Regions from separate parts of the Microbulbifer spongiae genome, predicted to be linked through region 1. Evidence: predicted binding sites of a transcription regulator. Region 1 holds the regulator's gene; the other holds the start of a gene.
What was found. The regulator sigma-54, encoded in region 1, starts transcription at its own class of promoters, with help from an activator protein. The targets are predictions, from matches to a motif close to TGGCACANNNNTTGCNNT.

Region 1 (8,765 bases):
TTGCCCCAACCTGCAGTCAACAGGGACACTGCCGTATGCCTCCACTGGGGGTACAGCCAGGGAAATCCCCGCCGATATGGGCTGCCAGTATTTTCACTGAACTGGCACCATCTGCCACACTCTAACTCTAGGGTAATGGCTAAACACTGAAGAGAGGAGTTTCCACGATGGAGAAGTCCCGTGTACTTGGTCCGCTGCTGGTTGCAGTTCTGGCGGTTTCAGCCTGTTCCGAGGCTGATGAGCGGCAAACCCAGACCATGACAGTGGATGAAGCCAAGGTGCGTATCAGCGAGGGCAAAGACTTGGAGCAGATACCAAAATCGGTCTGGAAGCAACTTTTGCCGGAAGACCGGTACAAGGTGCTTTGGGAGAAGGATACAGAGCGGGCTTATAGTGGCAAGTTACTTTACAACAATGAAGAGGGGGTGTATGTCACTGCAGGTTGTCGCCTGCCGGTGTTCAGTTCGGCGCAAAAGTATAAATCCGGTACAGGCTGGCCCAGTTTCTGGGATGTGGCCTACCCGGAAAATATTGTCCTGAAAGATGATTTTAGCTGGGGCTTGAGGCGTACCGAAGTGTTGTCCAAATGTGGTGAGCACCTGGGACATGTCTTTAAGGATGGACCCGCACCGACCAATCTGCGTTACTGCCTGAACTCCCTGGCACTGGATTTCGAGCCGGCCATGGAAAAAAAGCCGTAGTGTCGATTGTCTGTGGGACTGGTCGGCAGGCGTTGCCTGGTTCGACCTAATGTCGTCTACTTTCCGTAAAAGCCAGTGTCGACTTAGTCCCGATTATCCCGTTGACCCTGCCCCGACTTGTCCTGGGCTTTTCGCGAAAAGAAATCCCGCAGATAGCGAAACAACTTGCGCTGGTTGGAGGGGGGCAGGCTGTTTTTCATTTCCCGACTGGCGTTGCGCACCAGTTGGCGCAATTGCTGGTGGTTTACTTCTGGGTACTGATTAAAAAAGTCCCCCTGAGCATCGGTGCTCTCTTTCAGGAGGCGATTGCGCCAGTCCTCGGCCATTGTATCGAAGGGCAGGTGCCGACGGTCAAGCTCCTTGAACCTCTCCAAAGCAGCACTTATGGCCTCGTGATCAACACTGCGCATTAATTTTCCGATGTATTGCATCTGGCGGCGGCGGGCTTCATTGGATTTGATGCGAGCACAGGTCATGATTGCTTCCCGCAGAGTGTTACTCATCGGCACTTCGGCCAGGCGGGCTTTGGAGAGTTCAGTCAACTGTTGTCCCAGCTGCTGCAGCTCGTGCATTTCCTTTTTGAGCTGGGTTTTGCTCTTCGACAGGTCGTTGTACCCGGTCATTGTGGACTCCGTGTGTTGGAAGGCTATCCCGACTCTGCTAGGCCTGTAGCGGTGCTCCGTCACAGGCTGTTTTTGCCCATTTAGCCAAAGTACCAGGTGGCGAGCCCGAGGAAGGACATAAAACCCACAACGTCTGTCACCGTTGTGAGTGCCACGCCACCGGCCAGGGCGGGGTCAATATGTATGGCGCGCAATACTACTGGAAGTATGGCTCCGGCCAGAGCCGCTGTGATCAGATTGATCACCATCGCCGCGACAATGATCAGGGCGATGTGTAGGTCGCCAAACCACAGAGCGGCGATCAGTCCAATCACCAGAGACCAGAGAAGGGCATTCAGGGCAGCCGAACCCAATTCCCGGGAGAGCAGCCAGTTCAAGTTGCTTTTTCCGATTTGCCCAAGTGCCATGCCCCGGATGACCACGGTGAGCGTCTGGCTGCCGGCCACGCCGCCCATACTGGCGACAATGGGCATCAGTACAGCCAGGGCCACTACCTTCTCCAGGGTATTCTGAAACAGGCTGATCACCCAGGAGGCGAGGAGGGCAGTAAGCAGATTGATACCCAGCCACAGTGCGCGCCTGCGCGCGGTGCGCCGTACGGGCGCAAAGGTGTCCTCCTCCTCATCTAGACCGGCGAGACTCATCAGCGAGTGATCGGCGTCCTCGCGAATCACATCCACCACGTCATCAATGGTGATGCGTCCCAGCAGGCGGTTCTCTTCATCCACCACCGGAGCCGTGATCCAGTCGTATTTCTCAAACAGTCGGGCAACTTCGGTATCGGGCATATCCGCGGGGATGGGTTCCACATCGGTATTGACCACCTCGCGCACCGTGACCGAAGGATCTGTAGTAAGCAGTTTTGACAGGGGTAGCAGGCCGATATATTCCCCTTTGCGGTTTACGACGAACAGGCTGTCAGTGGATTCCGGGAGTTGTTCGTGGCGGCGCAGGTAGCGCAGGACGACATCCAGACTCAGGTTGGGGCGCACCGAGATGGTGTTGGTGTCCATCAGGCCGCCGGCGGTATTCTCATCGTAGGCGAGTACACTCTCCACCCGCAGGCGGTCCGTCTCGCTCATGGATGAGAGCACTTCTGCGACGATGCGCTCGGGGAGTTGCTGGAGGATGTCAGCGATATCGTCCGCATCCAACCCCTCCATGATCTCCACCATTTCCTCCGTATCCATGGTGTTGAGGATCTGGCTGCGCACCTCGTCGCTGAGCTCCTGCAGTACCTCACCTTCGATATCCCGGTCGATAAGGCCCCACAGAACCTGGCGGATACGGGGGGGGGAACTTTCCAGCAGTTGTGCGATGCTCTGGGGTGTCAGAGTTTTGAGCATGCGCCGGACTTCCTGCCCTGTGCCGCTATCGAGCGCGGCAAACAGCGCGCTCAACTGGTTTTGGGCGCGGAACTTGATTTCGGCTTGGGGTGGGCTGGACACAACGAATCCTTACTGCAGTGGTTGGAAAGGCGGCAGCCGCCGGGATAAAGCTGCGGCGATTTTATGTGCTTCGAGGGGCGCAAGCCAGTGGTGCCTGTCTTTGCAGTCTACTCGGCTTCTCCAAAGCGATCCGAGATCAGGTTGCAGATGGCGCTGAGTGCTTCGTCTTCATCGGGACCGTTAATTTCCAATGTCAACTCGGTGCCCTTGCCCGCTGCCAGTAGCATCAGCGCCATGACACTTTTGGCATTGACGGATTTGCCTTGGCAATGCACCTGGATATCGGAGGAAAAGCGCGCTGAAGTTTGTGCGAGTTTGCTGGCTGCGCGAGCGTGTAAGCCGAGCTTGTTGATAATGGTGAGTTGCTGTTTATGCATAGGGGGCTTTCGCGCAATGGAATGGCTATCTCCGTTGCTCGCGATGGCGGATCTGCAAGCTGTCGAATTGCGGTGAGAAGGTTTTGGCCAATTGTTCCACCATGTACACCGAGCGGTGGCGTCCGCCGGTACAGCCAATGGAGATGCAGGTGTAGCTTCGATTGCTTTTTTGGTAGGAAGGCAGCCATCGCTGCAGGAACTGGGTGATGTCGGCCTCCATCTTATCGGTTTCTGGGTGGGCGCGCAGAAACTGTATCACCTCGGGGTCCCTGCCGGTTTTCTTTCTCAGGGCCGGCTCCCAATAGGGATTGGGAAGACAGCGCAGATCGAATACCAAGTCCGCGTCTACCGGTACACCGTACTTGAAGCCAAATGACTGGAATAGAATGGCCATGCCATTGGAGTGTTTGCCCACCACCCGGTTTTTAACCAGTTCACGCAGTTCGTGCAGGCTCAGGCTGCTTGTGTCGATCACCATATCTGCCATGGCTGCGATAGGGGAGAGCAGTTCCCTCTCCTGATTGAGGGCTTCGAGCAGATGAGTGCAGTTATTGCTAAGGGGATGTTTGCGGCGGGTTTCACTGAAACGTTGCACCAGTATCGGCTCGCGCGCATCCAGATAGATCACATCGCATTGCACTTCATTTGCTCGCAGGGATTCAATCACCTGAGGTGCCTGTTTGATATCCTGCCACAGGTTACGGGCATCAATGCCCAGGCCCAAACGGGTATTTTCCTGTGGCGGCTGGTCTCCAGCCCATTTGACCAGTTGGGGCAGCAGGCTGGTCGGCAGATTATCAATGCAGTTAAATCCCACATCCTCCAGCAACTGGAGAGCGGAGCTTTTACCGGAGCCGGAACGGCCGCTGATGATCACCAAGCGCATAGAGAGTCCCTTTGTGAGGTCGGCACACTGGCGTTGTAAACTGGAAACAATGTATCACTGTTTACTTGCGGTTTGTGGTGCACACATACCGCCGTTTCCACCGGGCATGGGTTGCTTGGGCTGAAGTTTAGCGTTCAGTTCAGGCGGCTGCGGCGCTGTCTATGGCCAGTGCGTAGAGTTCATCACTGGTTTTCGCCTGCCTTAACTTATCCCTTATCCGGTTATCGGAAAACAGGGCGGCAATTTGTGCAAGTGTCTCAAGGTGTTGTTGCTCTGCATCTTCAGGTACCAGCAGGGCAAACAGTAAATCCACAGGTTGGCGATCTGTAGCGTCAAAATCTACTGCAGGCTTGATGGTGCAGAGCACGCCAATTGGCTGGCTGCAACCAGGCAGGCGACAGTGTGGTATGGCAACACCCTCCCCGATGCCGGTGGAGCCGAGGCGCTCGCGGGCAATCAACTGATTGAAGATGGTATCGGCATCATGTTGGGAATATTGCTCGGCGATCGCCTGGGCAATATTGAGCAGTAACTTCTTTTTGCTGCTCCCTGCCAGATGGCAAAAGCTGAGTTGGGGGGAAAGTAATGCTTCGAGTGTCATAATTCAGCGGTGGCTTTGCAACTTCTCTTTGTGCTTTTTGAGTTGGCGGTCCAGTTTGTCCGCGAGCGCATCAATGGCCGCGTACATATCACTATCCTCAGAGCCTGCACAGAGGTCATGGCCATTGATGTGTACCCGGGCTTCGGCTTTCTGGATCAGTTTTTCAACGGATAGGATGACTTGGGCGTTAGTAATGTTGCCGTAATGCCGAGACAGCTTTTCCAATTTGTTTTCGCAGTAACTGCGCATGGGAGGGGTGATATCGACGTGGTGACCACTAATGTTGATCTGCATGGATTTCTCCTTACCGAGTGCACCGCATACCGGCTAACGGCTTCCTTTCGGGCCGCAACCCTACTAGGAAGTGGGCCAGAATGGAAGCATATACTCAAAGTTTGGGTTTTGGTTGGGGATTGAACCTTCAGGGCGCCAGTCAGTTTGTGACTGCATGTGAAGCTTGGGTCGAGTAGTCAGCCAGTGCCGGCTGGGGGGTAATGAAACCGAGCGCTGGGCAGCATTGCCGTGTAAGAGTGGATAGTGGCGGGTCAGGCTAAGCGTTTGCGCTCACTGGAAGAGGGGATTCCCATGGACTCCCGGTATTTTGCTACTGTGCGGCGTGCTACCTTGATTCCCTGCCTGTCGAGTTCCTGGGCGATTTTATTGTCCGAAAGGGGCTTGCGTGGGGCTTCGGTATCAATCAGCTTGCGAATCATTGCGCGAATGGCGGTTGACGAGGCGTCCTCGCCGGAATCGGTGCTGACATGGCTGGAGAAAAAATATTTGAGCTCGTAAACGCCCCGGGGAGTCAGCATGTACTTCTGGGTGGTGACTCTGGAGATAGTGGATTCATGCATGCCAATGGCTTGGGCAATATCTGCCAGTACCATCGGTCTCATGGCCTCGGGACCCTCTTCGAGGAATCCCTGCTGTTTCTCAACAATACAGGTCGCCACCTTGAGCAGGGTATCGTGGCGGCTCTGCAGGCTTTTCAAAAACCAGCGCGCCTCCTGGAGGTGGTCCCGCAGGAAGCTGTTTTCTCTGGAGTTATCTGCGCGCCTGACCAAGGCGGCATAGTGATTATTAATACGGATTTTCGGGGTGATTTCCCCATTCAGATCCACCTGCCAGCGCAACCCTTTGCGGGAAACGAGGATGTCAGGAATGACGTAGGCGGTCTCCTCTCTGCCATAGCGCTCCCCGGGGGTGGGGTTTAGGGTCTGGATCAGGCGAATTACCGCGCCTAACTGGGCCTCATTCAGGTTTGTGCGCCGGCTCAGTTGGCGGAAGTCCCGTTTGCCGAGCAGACCGAGATGGCGTTCAATAATGTCCTTGGCCTGTTTAAGCCAGGGTGTGCTGTCTGGCAGCTGCTGCAACTGCAACAGCAGACACTCCTGCAGGTCCCGCGCGCCACAGCCAGTGGGCTCGAACTGCTGGATCGCTTTGAGCACGGCGAGGACCTCATCCTCTTCAACATGGAGGGACGCTGTGATCTGAGCAATGGGGGTTCCCAGCAGTCCGCAGGGCTTGATCGCATCAATCAGGTTTTCACCGATCCACTTGTCATGCGCAGATAGTGTGGTGAGGTTGAGTTGCCAGTGCAGGTGATCCTGCAGACTGTCTCCGGGAGCACTGTGCTCAAACTCTAATTTGTCACCATCGAACCCACTGCTGTAGTTGCCGTAGATTTCGTCCCAGCGGGAGTCCAGCGGCAACTCGTCGGGAATATTCTGGCTCCAGCTGTCTTCACTGAGTTCGTGCTCACCACTGGAGGAGGCGATTGCACTTTCTGAGCCAGCTGTCGGCTCCTGCTGGGCGTTGCTCTCTGCGATATTGGCTGTAGAGAGAACCTCGTCAGTCTCAACTTCCAGCATGGGGTTGCCGTCCAGAGCGGCCTGGATCTCCTGTTGTAAATCCATTGTCGACAGTTGCAACAGGCGTATTGCCTGCTGCAACTGCGGGGTCATGGTCAACTGGGTGCCGAGCTTAAGCTGAAGAGACTGCTTCATAGTGGGGCGCTACAAACCGAGGTGGCCGGTATTCACCAAAAGTTACCCATAATGGCGCAGACTACCCCGCTTGTCGGGATAACACAAGCAATAAACGTGCCTATAAATCTTGCCCAGTGCGGAATTTGAGCGCAAAAATGGCAGCTTTTCCTCTAGATGGTAAATTCGTGCCCCAGATAGACCTCGCGCACCTGCTGGTTCACGAGCACTTCTTCCGGAGTGCCGGCGGCGATAATATGGCCTTCACTGACGATATAGGCGGTTTCACAGATATCGAGGGTTTCGCGCACATTGTGGTCGGTAATCAGGACACCAATACCCCTGTTGCGCAGGTGGCGGACAATGTCCTTGATATCGTTGACCGAGATCGGGTCTACCCCAGCAAAAGGTTCGTCCAGCAATACAAACCTGGGATTTGTGGCGAGTGCGCGGGCGATTTCCACCCGGCGGCGTTCTCCCCCGGAGAGGGCCATCCCCAGACTGTGCTCGATATGGGTAATATTGAACTCACTGAGCAGTGCCTTGGCCTGCTGCTGGCGTGCAGGGCGGGACAGGTCCTTACGGGTCTCAAGGATGGCGAGAATATTGTCGCGCACCGACAGGCGACGGAATACCGAGGCCTCCTGGGGCAGATAGCCGATCCCTTTGCGTGCACGACCATGCATGGGAAGGCCGGTGATGTCTTCATCATCGATTAATACCCGCCCGGTATCGGCCCGGACCAGGCCGGCGATCATGTAAAAGCAGGTGGTTTTCCCGGCACCATTGGGGCCCAGAAGGCCAACTATCTGACCACTGGTGACGCTGACGGAGACATCCTGAACGACTTTTCTTTTCTTGTACTGCTTGGCGAGGTGTAACGCTTTGAGCGTTGGCATAGTGTGTTCCGAAATCTTTCCCTGCCGTGGGCACAGAGTGCCTTCCGGTAAAGGTTTGACAGTGAATTAGTACTGTATACGGGCTCGGGTAGGGACCTATTGGCCCCCTCTCCCGTTGTCGGGGGATTCTTTCTTTTCCGGCTTCCAGATCATCTCTACGCGACCTTTCCCGGTCTGTCCCCGGGCACTCATTTGTTCGGTGGTGAGGTCATAGTTGATCTTTTCTGCTGCCAGGGTATTGCCATCCCGGTCCACTAGGGCCTCGCCGGTAAGGAGAAGTTCTTCCGAGCTGACAGAGTATTCTATGCGCTGGGCGCGCGCCTTGACGGGGTTTTCCCCTGCGAGGATCTTCTGCTCGAAGTGAGCGGGTTTTCCCTCAGCGATGACGCGCCGGACCTCCTTGTCGGTTGTGAAGTAGACCTCGACACGATCCGCGCGTATTTTCAGGGAGCCTTGGGTAATGACAACGTTATTGCTGTAAACGACCAGGTTACTGCTCAGAGCGGCATTCATCGCATCAGATCTGATATTCACGCGCTGTTCGCGGTCTTCAGGTAATGCATCTACCCCCGCGGTGAAGAATAACAGGGCTGCAGCGGTGGAAACCTTGCACAGGTGACGGAATAGGTTAGTCGGTGTCATAGCTGCTCTTAACGTCCGATAGGATTTCCACCCGGTCTTCACTCAGATAGGCGCGCATGCCCTTGCCGGTGGTACGGTTGGGGCCGGAGGTGATAGTAACAACTTTGTCGGTTTCGGCGAACTCCCTGTCTGGCAGGAGAGTAATGCTGGGTGTTTCCAATTTGATACCACCTGTGGCGGGTAGTTCATCAATCACCGCTTCTCCTTCCAGGACTACCCGTTCACCGCGATTGTAGACGGTACCCCACCTGGATTCAGCGCGCCATTTAGGCTGGTCATCCTCGTAGAAGAGCAGGCGTGGCTCTGTTAGATCGGCCCGGTCACGGCGTTTGAACTGGTAGTAGGTAATCTGCTGGGCATCCACCCGGTAGGCCAGGTTACCCTCTTGATCAAAGTGCCGGGTTTTGGCGTTGCGAATGATCAGTTCGGCGGCGCGGTCCTGCTGTTGGGGCGTTGGGCGGATGCTCAGCAACTGCTCCGGCGGGCTTTCGGAGAACCAGAGCCCCACACTGATCAGCAGTATAACCAGTAGTAACGGCAGCCAAGTGCGGCGCATCAACCTTCTCCAAGGTAGGGGGCAAGCGCCATATCAAATGTCCCCTG
Region 2 (8,765 bases), 810 kb from region 1:
GTGAACAGGTGGTCAAAATCTTCTTTGAGGTGGGCATCTCCCCACTCGTTTGCGTGCAGTGGGTGGTGAAAGCGAAATGTTGCGAAAAACAGAGAGCGGGCAGTTGCAGGGCAGTTGTCGATTTCAAATGAACCGTCAGCGCAGCCGTCGGACAGGATCTGTTCAACCTGTTGGATCATAATCTCAACATGCGCTAACACGATTTTTTGCGATGTATTTTTCGCAAGTAATAAATAGGAGGCGAACAGCTCAGGGTCATCATCAGCCTTGTGCTGTTTGATAGCCATCAGTGTTTCAAACCACTCCCGCAAGCGCTCGCTGGGGCTGGAGGGTTTCTGCGCTATTGTGGCTAAGGGCGATGTGACCCTCTCAAACCACCGTGTCGTAATGGCTTCATGGAGCGCGGCCTTGGTGTCGAAATGCCGATACACGGTCCCGTGGCTGACGCCAAGTGCGCGCGCGACATCCACCACCGTCGTTTTGCGCGGGCCAAACCGGCGCAACACATCCTCAGCGGCATCCAATATCTGTTCAGTAGTAAGCATCTTATCGAAGAACCCTTGTTGGGCTTGACTTCAATTGGAATGACAATTATCGTAAATTGTCATTACAACGTCAACCAGAGCAGTTAACCGGTGATCTCTGTGGAAATGAGTGAATCTTATGTCTTTTGATCTGAGCGCCACTATACCGCGATCCAATCGGATTAGCCGTATTCTGGCCGGTACGCCGGGTCAGAAAAAGAAAAACCGCCTCTGCCCCCCAACTCCCCGCCTGGACGGCAGGAGGGCCCTGGTCACCGGAGGAGCGGCTGGCGTTGCAGAATTTGTCTCATGTGGATTGATGGAGCGCGGGGTCCAGGTGGTAACAGGGGCCAGAGGCCTGTCCCGCGGCACCGCTAGTCACACTGAAACAGACACGCTGGCAGTTGATTTGAGTGATCCCGCCCTTGACTCCAGTGGAGCCTCTTGCCTTTGGAACCAGTTGGGGGGCCTTGCAGCTCCGTTTCTTACCTAGTGCAAGCGGGCTGGATCAAGCAAACCCTTTCGAAATGGTAATCGCCAGAATGAGGAACCTAATTATTTTATTTTTCGGCACGCTACTGGCTGCTTGCGCCGCGAGCAAAGTGGATATCAGGGAAAGATCCCCAAATTTCAAGGATGGGGTATTTAGCAATACCAACCCGGTAGAAACCAAATCTTTCTGGGAAATTGTATGGAGTGGGCTTACTACCGAGACCCCTACAGAGCGTGCCGAGTGGCCGGACTGGGTGGAGGCACAGACGGATGATGCCCCGCTCGAACGGGTTTTGGGCAGTGATGCACGGATCACCTTTATAAATCATGCCACCTTTCTGATTCAAGTGGGCGGATTCAATATCCTGACTGACCCGGTTTTCTCCGAGCGTACCAGCCCGGTTTCTTTTATTGGACCGAAGCGGGTACATAGTCCGGGCATTGCTATTGACAGTTTACCCAGGGTTGATGTCATTCTGATCAGCCACGATCATTATGATCACCTGGACTTGAATACTATCAGCAAGTTGATTGAACGGGACAACCCAAATCTCTATATGGGACTTGGGGTTGGGCGGCGATTGTCGGTCTCTGAAAAAATTAGCGAGTTGGATTGGTGGGAGAATATACAGGTTGCTGACAACTTCCAGCTTTGGTTCCTTGATGTCCAGCACTTCTCTGGCCGTTCACTGACGGACCGAAACTCTACCCTTTGGGGCGGCTTTCTTTTGGAGGTTGGTGGTAAGAAAATCTATTTTGGCGGAGATAGTGGCTATGCGGATCATTATCTGCGTACCTATGAGCGCTTCGGGCCAGTAGATGTCGCCTTGCTTCCGATCGGCGCCTACGCACCCAGAAACTTATTCAAGCCTGTTCACCTGGACCCGTTTGAAGCTGTTCAAGCACATATTGACCTAAAGGCTAACCTATCGATAGGCATGCATTATGGGACCTTTCAGCTGAGCGCAGAAGCGCATAACGAACCCGTTGAACTTCTTGAGCAGGCCAAACGTGAGGCAGGTCTTCCTCCCGACACCTTTATTACGCTTGAGGTGGGGCAACCATTTCAGTTGCCCAATCTCGTCGCCTCCGGCATATAACCTGCACAGTGAATATTAGATACTGGTGCTGTATGCAGCCTTTTAATGGCTTTTGGTGGGGAATGGAATTTGTCGGAGAAACAGTATCGCTGAACAAATGCCGTCATTAATTTGTGCAGCGGTAATAAAAAGATGCCATGAAAAATAAATTGCCCAGGCAGATCCATAACTGGATGTGCCACAAAAATCTCAATTTCGAAAAGGGATTTACGAAATCGACGTGATAGGTTGATGTATGGATCGTTTGATGGCCAGAACACCGGGGAATTCAGGAGAACCTGATGAGTATTAGAAACACTGCCAGTAATTATGGTGCAATCGCCAAGTGGTTGCACTGGGTAACGGCTGTACTTTTTCTCGCATCCTATGTCAGTGTCTATTATCGACATTGGTTTACGCAGGAAGAGACCCCGGAAAATTGGGTCGCTCTGCAGATGCATTTATCCGTGGGGGTTACGATTGCTGTCGTTGTAGCGCTTAGAATTCTCTGGCGTATTGGCAGCCAAATACCGGATCCAGAGCCTGGAACGAGATTAGAGCATGTGCTTGCGCATACAGGGCACTATGTTTTATATGCCGTCATGATACTGTTGCCAATTACCGGGTATGTGGGTACTTCTGTAAATACAGAGTATTTTTTTCTGTTTGCTATCCCTAAATTCGAAAGCACAAGCTTGTACCAGCTCTTAATTGCGGATGGAATGGGTATTTCCTTCGAGGAGTTCGAAAAGCCAATAGATTTTATCCACAAAAACCTACTGGGAGCATGGCTGGCGTGGATTTTAATCGTGGGGCATATCGCAGCGGCGTTATACCACCACTTCATCAGGCATGACAGGACGCTGCAAAAGATGACAACAAAAGGCAGTATCCAGACCGCTGATGCACCGGGTAAGGCTCAAGTGCAGTTGGACAACAGAGAGGTAATTTAACGGGTACTACAGGTAGGGTTTTCACGGGTACAAATCTCACCGCCAAGTAAATTTTGGTTGGCCAGAGGCTATGCGGGCTGCGAGAGTTGAACCGCAGTTGCATAGGTCACAGTGCGTGCGCACTGACATTTACTGGATAGGCTTAGGGGAATTGTAAAAAAGCTTTGCTTGAGGGCTGGGTGGGGCTTTGAAGCCTTGCATGATCCCACTGGTGAATTCGTGACGAATAACCACGCAAGGTAACAGAACGATCGGCGTGAACTTTTCGCAGCGGCGAATCGCGCAAATGATTATACCCAGTGATTCTACAGAGTGGCTTTGATATCCTCAAACCGTACCCCGTGTTTCTCCAGCAATTGCTTCACCCGGTGGGAGTCGTTGCTGGATTTCTTGCGCTCACGGCTGATATTGAACAGCTTTCTGCCAGCCTCTGCCATCGAGTGGCAACTTCGGCAGACCTCGATGAGGTTGGCGAGGTTCAGTTGTTCGTAGTAATCCATTTGTTTGGTGCTGTCGTGCCCCAGTAACCGCTCAATCAGGGCGCTGGGGTTCAGCTCTGTACCGGGTGCAGATTGCCATTTCTGTCTCAGCCGGCATATCTCCTCTTCGACCACGGCCACTGTAATACGACCGCCATCTGCAAGGGTGCCCATACGGGTTATGCTGGCGTTGAGGTCGCGGAAGTTGGCTGTCCAGAGGGCATCCGGCGAGCGGCAGAAGGCAAGGTATTGTTCGCGCGCGGCTTTGTTGAATTTTACCAGGTAGCCGGACTTGCCGGAAAAGGTCTCCAGTTCAAAATCGATATTGGGTTCCAGGTCCTCTATCCGCTCCTTCAGAGAGGGGAGTTGGTAGGTCCACAGATCAATCCGGGCCAGCAGGTCTTCCCGGAACAGCCCTGCCCGGGATTGCTGGCTCAGGTCCCTGTTGGTGCCGGCGATCAGCTGGAAGTCACTGCGGACTTCCCTGTCCGATCCAAAGGGCATAAAGCGCTTATCCTCAATCGCCCGCAGTAGCATCGCCTGCTCATCCAGGCCCAGTTCACCGACCTCATCCAGAAACAGTAGGCCATTGTTGGCTTCCATCAAGAGACCTGGCCGGTTGGCTGCCGCACCAGTGAATGCGCCTTTCTTATGCCCGAAGAGCGCAGACATGGCATTTTCACCCCGCAAGGTTGCACAGTTAACCGCTACCAGGCGGCCATCGAGTTTGCCACGCTGTTTTCTGAGTGCATAAACCCGTTGGGCCAGTTGGGATTTGCCAGCGCCTGTGGGGCCGGTGAGCAGGATAGGCGCACTGGAGCGGATCGAAACCTGTTCCAGCTGTGCAATCATCTTGTTGAAGGCGGCGTTATTGGTCTCAATGCCGCCTTTCAGGTAAATGGTGCCCTCTTGGTGCTCTTTTTGGAAGCGCGAGGCGATCTGGTCGTACTTGGATAAATCGAGATCGATGATCTGGTATTCACCGGGCTGATTGCTGTTCCGTCTGGCCGGAGCGGTTTGCAGCAGCTGGCCCGGCAGGTAACCCGCCTCAGTGAGCAGGTAAAGGCATATCTGGGCAACGTGTGTGCCCGTGGTGATATGCGTGAGGTATTTTTCCCTGTCGGGCTTAAAGTCATAGCCGCGGGCAAAGTCAAGCAGGTTGCTGTAGACCGTTTCGAAGTCCCAGGGATCGTTGAAATTAACCCGATGGTGCATCACCTGGGTCTCGGGTGAGACCCGTGCAATATCCTCGGTGACTTGATTGGCGAGGCTTTGTGAGTGGTTATCAAATAGCAGCTCGAGACGTTCGATAAGTAAATCGTCGTGCTGGCACATTGAAATAGTGGGGCGCCACTTATCCCAGCGCTTTTCGCCCTTGCCGCGCCGATCCATGGTGGTGCCGAGAATACTGATGGCCACTGTTTTCATGCTATCAAATATAATAAATATCTATCATAAAAGATAGATATTGATTGTTTCCAAGTTGAGCTACAGGCTTCCAGAATGATTATTTTTGTAAAAATTTCATTTAAAAACAATAACATAAAAACTTTTTACGAGGCCCTGCACAGGTTGGCACTCTCTTCGCAATAGCTATAGTAATAGCACGAAAACCGTGCACTAAGAACACAGAATGAAGAGAGCAGAGCAGTGACACAGCAATCTTATGAAGTGATGCAGGAAGGCGGTGTGCCAATCAAATCCTGGACGGTCGGTGTGCCTTTTGAGGATGAGGCGAAGGAGCAGTTGAAGAATATTTCGCGGATGCCCTTTATTCATCAATGGGTGGCTGCAATGCCCGATGTGCACCTGGGCAAAGGGGCGACCATTGGCAGTGTTGTGCCAACGCTGGGGGCGGTAATTCCTGCGGCCGTCGGTGTGGATATTGGCTGTGGAATGATGGCGGTGCGAACCAGCCTGAAGGCCGGAATGTTGCCGGAAAACCTGGCGGGTGTGCGCAGCGCTATAGAGCGGGCTGTGCCGCATGGCCGTACCGGTGGGCGGCGGGGTAAGGGCCGGGGCCGGGATAAAGGAGCCTGGGCGAATTTACCCGATGATGTGATGGCCGCCTGGGTTCCCCTGGCAGCCCGGTTTGATGTGTTGAAAGAGAAGCATGGTGTATTGAAGAACACCAACAACATCAATCACCTGGGAACTCTGGGAACCGGTAACCATTTTATCGAGATGTGTCTGGATGAGCACGATAGCGTGTGGCTGATGCTGCACAGCGGCTCCCGTGGGGTGGGTAATCGCATTGGGACCTATTTTATTGAAATGGCAAAGAAAGACATGGCGCGTTGGCATATCCATCTCCCCGACCTGGATTTGGCCTACCTGTCGGAGGGCACTGATCATTTTGATGAGTATGTCGAAGCGGTCGAATGGGCTCAGAACTTTGCGCGTATTAATCGTGAGGTGATGATGGCCCGGGTTATCACAGCGGTGAAGGATACATTGGGACTGGCATTTGAGGCGCGTATGGAAGCGGTGAACTGTCATCATAACTATATCTCCCGCGAGCATCACTACGGACAAAATGTGCTGGTGACTCGAAAGGGCGCCGTGCGTGCCCGTGCTGGGGAAATGGGCATAATTCCGGGCAGTATGGGTGCGCGTTCATTCATTGTGCGAGGCCTGGGGAATGCAGAGAGTTTTTGTAGCTGTAGCCATGGAGCGGGGCGAGTGATGTCACGTACCAGGGCGAAAAAGTTGGTTTCTCTGGAAGCCCATCGTCAGGCAACTGCAGGGGTGGAATGCCGAAAGGATGCCGGTGTGATTGATGAGACTCCGTCAGCCTACAAGCCGATTGAGAAGGTGATGGAAGCCCAAAAGGATCTTGTTGAGATTGTATACACCCTAAAGCAGGTTGTGTGTGTGAAAGGGTAAAAGGAGGTTTGGATTGCCAGGGGATGGCGAGGGCTAAAAAGTGTTACAAAAGTTATAGGGCGTGCTGATGAGCAGGGAGTGTCACCACTTAAAATGATTGGCATACAGGTGGCCAGGTAAAACTGGTGACAACCTAATCAGCGCTGGGCGTAGGGTTGAGGATGCAGGCTCGATGCTTTAAAGCGGGTGTCAGCTGGCGCGCGTTTCCAAGCCTTTCGCTGGCCGGAAGTCATGCTCCGGTTGTTGTTATCCGCGGGTTCGAATCCCGTCACGTCCATCAAAAAATAGGCAGGGAACGGGTTGTGATTGTAATTGATGGCTCCCAGGGTGAAGGGGGCGGACAAATTTTCAGGACTGCGCTGAGCCTGGCAATGTGCCTGGGAAAACCGGTCCGTATAGAAAATATCCGCTCAGGAAGAAGCCGGTCCGGGTTACTGCGGCAGCATCTGGCCTGCCTGCGTGCGGCAAAAGAGATTAGCGGGGCAAAAGTGGCTGGTGATGCGCTCGGCTCATCGGTGGTGACTTTTGAGCCCGGCGCAGTGAAGTCGGGAGCATATCGCTTTGCGGTCGGTTCCGCTGGCAGCACTACCCTGGTCTTTCAAACGGTGCTGATGCCATTGCTGCTGACAGATGGGGTAAGTACATTGTATTTACAAGGTGGTACCCATAATGCTTGGGCACCAAGCTATGATTTTATAGAGAAGTGTTTTTTGCCGGTATTAGCGCGGATGGGTTGCAGTGTAGCGGTTGATCTCAAGAAATACGGGTTTTATCCGGCTGGTGGCGGTGACTGGCGCGTGAGGATAGTGCCAACAAAAAAAATCCAAGCGTTGACTCTCATGCAGCGTGGTGAAGTGAAGCGTAAAGAAGCGGTGGCACTATCGGCCCGTATCCCAACGCATGTGATCGAAAGGGAGCTCAACCGGGTTAAGAAAAAGTGCTACTGGGAGAATTCCTCACTACATCAAAAACTCGTGAGCTCAGACGGACCGGGAAATATGCTTTCACTGCGGGTAAATACAGGAGACGTTACAGAAGTGTTTGAATCCGTGGGGGAGCGAAACATCCGGGCTGAACGCGTGGCAGAGCGTGCAATCAGTGCCTTGAAGCGATATATGAAAGCGGGAGTGCCTGTGGGAGAGCATTTGGCCGATCAGCTTTTGTTGCCGATGGCGCTAGGTAATGGTGGTTGCTTCAGGACCTTGAAGCCGAGTCAGCACCTGTTGACGAATATTCAAGTGATTAAGGCAATAAGCGGCATAAAGATAGAGCTCAGTGAGCATTCAGAGGATGACTGGGAAATTGTTGTCAATCAGGGAGGGCTGGGAACAATGACCGATTGCCGGAGAGAAATACTGAGCGAACACCCTTAGCCTGTGTGTTTTTTCTAAAATGGGTTGGCATTGTTGATATGGGTTGGTTCAGGCGGGTTGTGAAAAAATGCCGATTTTCAACAACCCACCTGAACAGCCACAAATAAGCCCTTGCAATGGCACTTGAAACTGACTATAGTCATTGTACTTGTTATCAACATACGCTTTTTATTTCAAGCGTTAATTCTATCCTGTCTTCAAGCGAAGAAATCAAGTAATGGGGGGCTCAGCATGTTTAAAAAAATCACTATCTACGCACTGTTGGGCTTCGCTGCCAGAACCTTCTTCGGATAAATCTGTTTCTTTCCCTCTTCGGGATAAGTGCTTCAACATTTATCTGTTGTAGGCCGATAGCCTCATCAATTAGCCACTGATATCGATAGTTGCCTGAAACTCTCTGTGCAACTGCGATGCTGTGCCTGAGCGCAGTTTATCGGTCCCGGCTTTGAAGTTACCAACAGGCATCCTGGCTATCCTGCGCCTGCTCATCATGTGTCTAAAAGAGCAATCGCCTCTGCCAGGGGCAGTTATTGTCCGTAAGCACTTTACGCTTTTTGCAGGTTTGAAACTACAGGTTTTCAGGCCGGGGACACTGCTGCTTTGAAAAAGTTAATAGTTCTTCAAAATTGAGAAAAAATGCATACTTTTAAAGAAAACTCAGCTAGTGGCAGTGCCGTGGTGAAAACACTGCAAGCATCGTCACAGGCTGTAATACGCCTGGTAATTTCTGATAAAAACTGGCTGGAGACTTCTGCAGTGGATCAGCTGAAGAAAACAGCCGAATTGCCCGGTATGCGTTGTGTGGTGGGGATGCCCGACTTGCATCCGGGCAAGGGTCAACCAATAGGCGCTGCGTTTATTACCCATGGTCACATATACCCGCACCTGGTGGGTAGCGATATTGGTTGTGGTATGGGCTTGTGGAAGCTGAATGTGAGCAAAAGACAGGTCAAGCTGGATAAATGGGAAAAGCGCCTTG

Region 2: a site for sigma-54 is predicted at 5,101-5,118, ahead of M8T91_RS01570 (RtcB family protein). Genes of this name have one in related genera too.

The regions. Positions count from the first base shown of each region.
Region 1 covers NZ_CP098023.1:1,172,088-1,180,852, forward strand. Annotated here, with positions in the region: gene msrB (peptide-methionine (R)-S-oxide reductase MsrB) at 168-701, shown strand; gene yjgA (ribosome biogenesis factor YjgA) at 785-1,324, opposite strand; gene mgtE (magnesium transporter) at 1,405-2,772, opposite strand; gene M8T91_RS04840 (HPr family phosphocarrier protein) at 2,880-3,149, opposite strand; gene rapZ (RNase adapter RapZ) at 3,175-4,035, opposite strand; gene ptsN (PTS IIA-like nitrogen regulatory protein PtsN) at 4,175-4,636, opposite strand; gene hpf (ribosome hibernation-promoting factor, HPF/YfiA family) at 4,640-4,930, opposite strand; gene M8T91_RS04860 (RNA polymerase factor sigma-54) at 5,182-6,642, opposite strand; gene lptB (LPS export ABC transporter ATP-binding protein) at 6,795-7,520, opposite strand; gene lptA (lipopolysaccharide transport periplasmic protein LptA) at 7,617-8,162, opposite strand; gene lptC (LPS export ABC transporter periplasmic protein LptC) at 8,149-8,718, opposite strand; gene M8T91_RS04880 (KdsC family phosphatase) at 8,718-8,765, opposite strand, start outside.
Region 2 covers NZ_CP098023.1:365,478-374,242, forward strand. Annotated here, with positions in the region: gene M8T91_RS01550 (TetR/AcrR family transcriptional regulator) at 1-545, opposite strand, end outside; gene M8T91_RS01555 (MBL fold metallo-hydrolase) at 1,052-2,116, shown strand; gene M8T91_RS01560 (cytochrome b) at 2,398-3,048, shown strand; gene rtcR (RNA repair transcriptional activator RtcR) at 3,354-4,955, opposite strand; gene M8T91_RS01570 (RtcB family protein) at 5,178-6,413, shown strand; gene rtcA (RNA 3'-terminal phosphate cyclase) at 6,716-7,786, shown strand; gene M8T91_RS01580 (RNA ligase RtcB family protein) at 8,423-8,765, shown strand, end outside.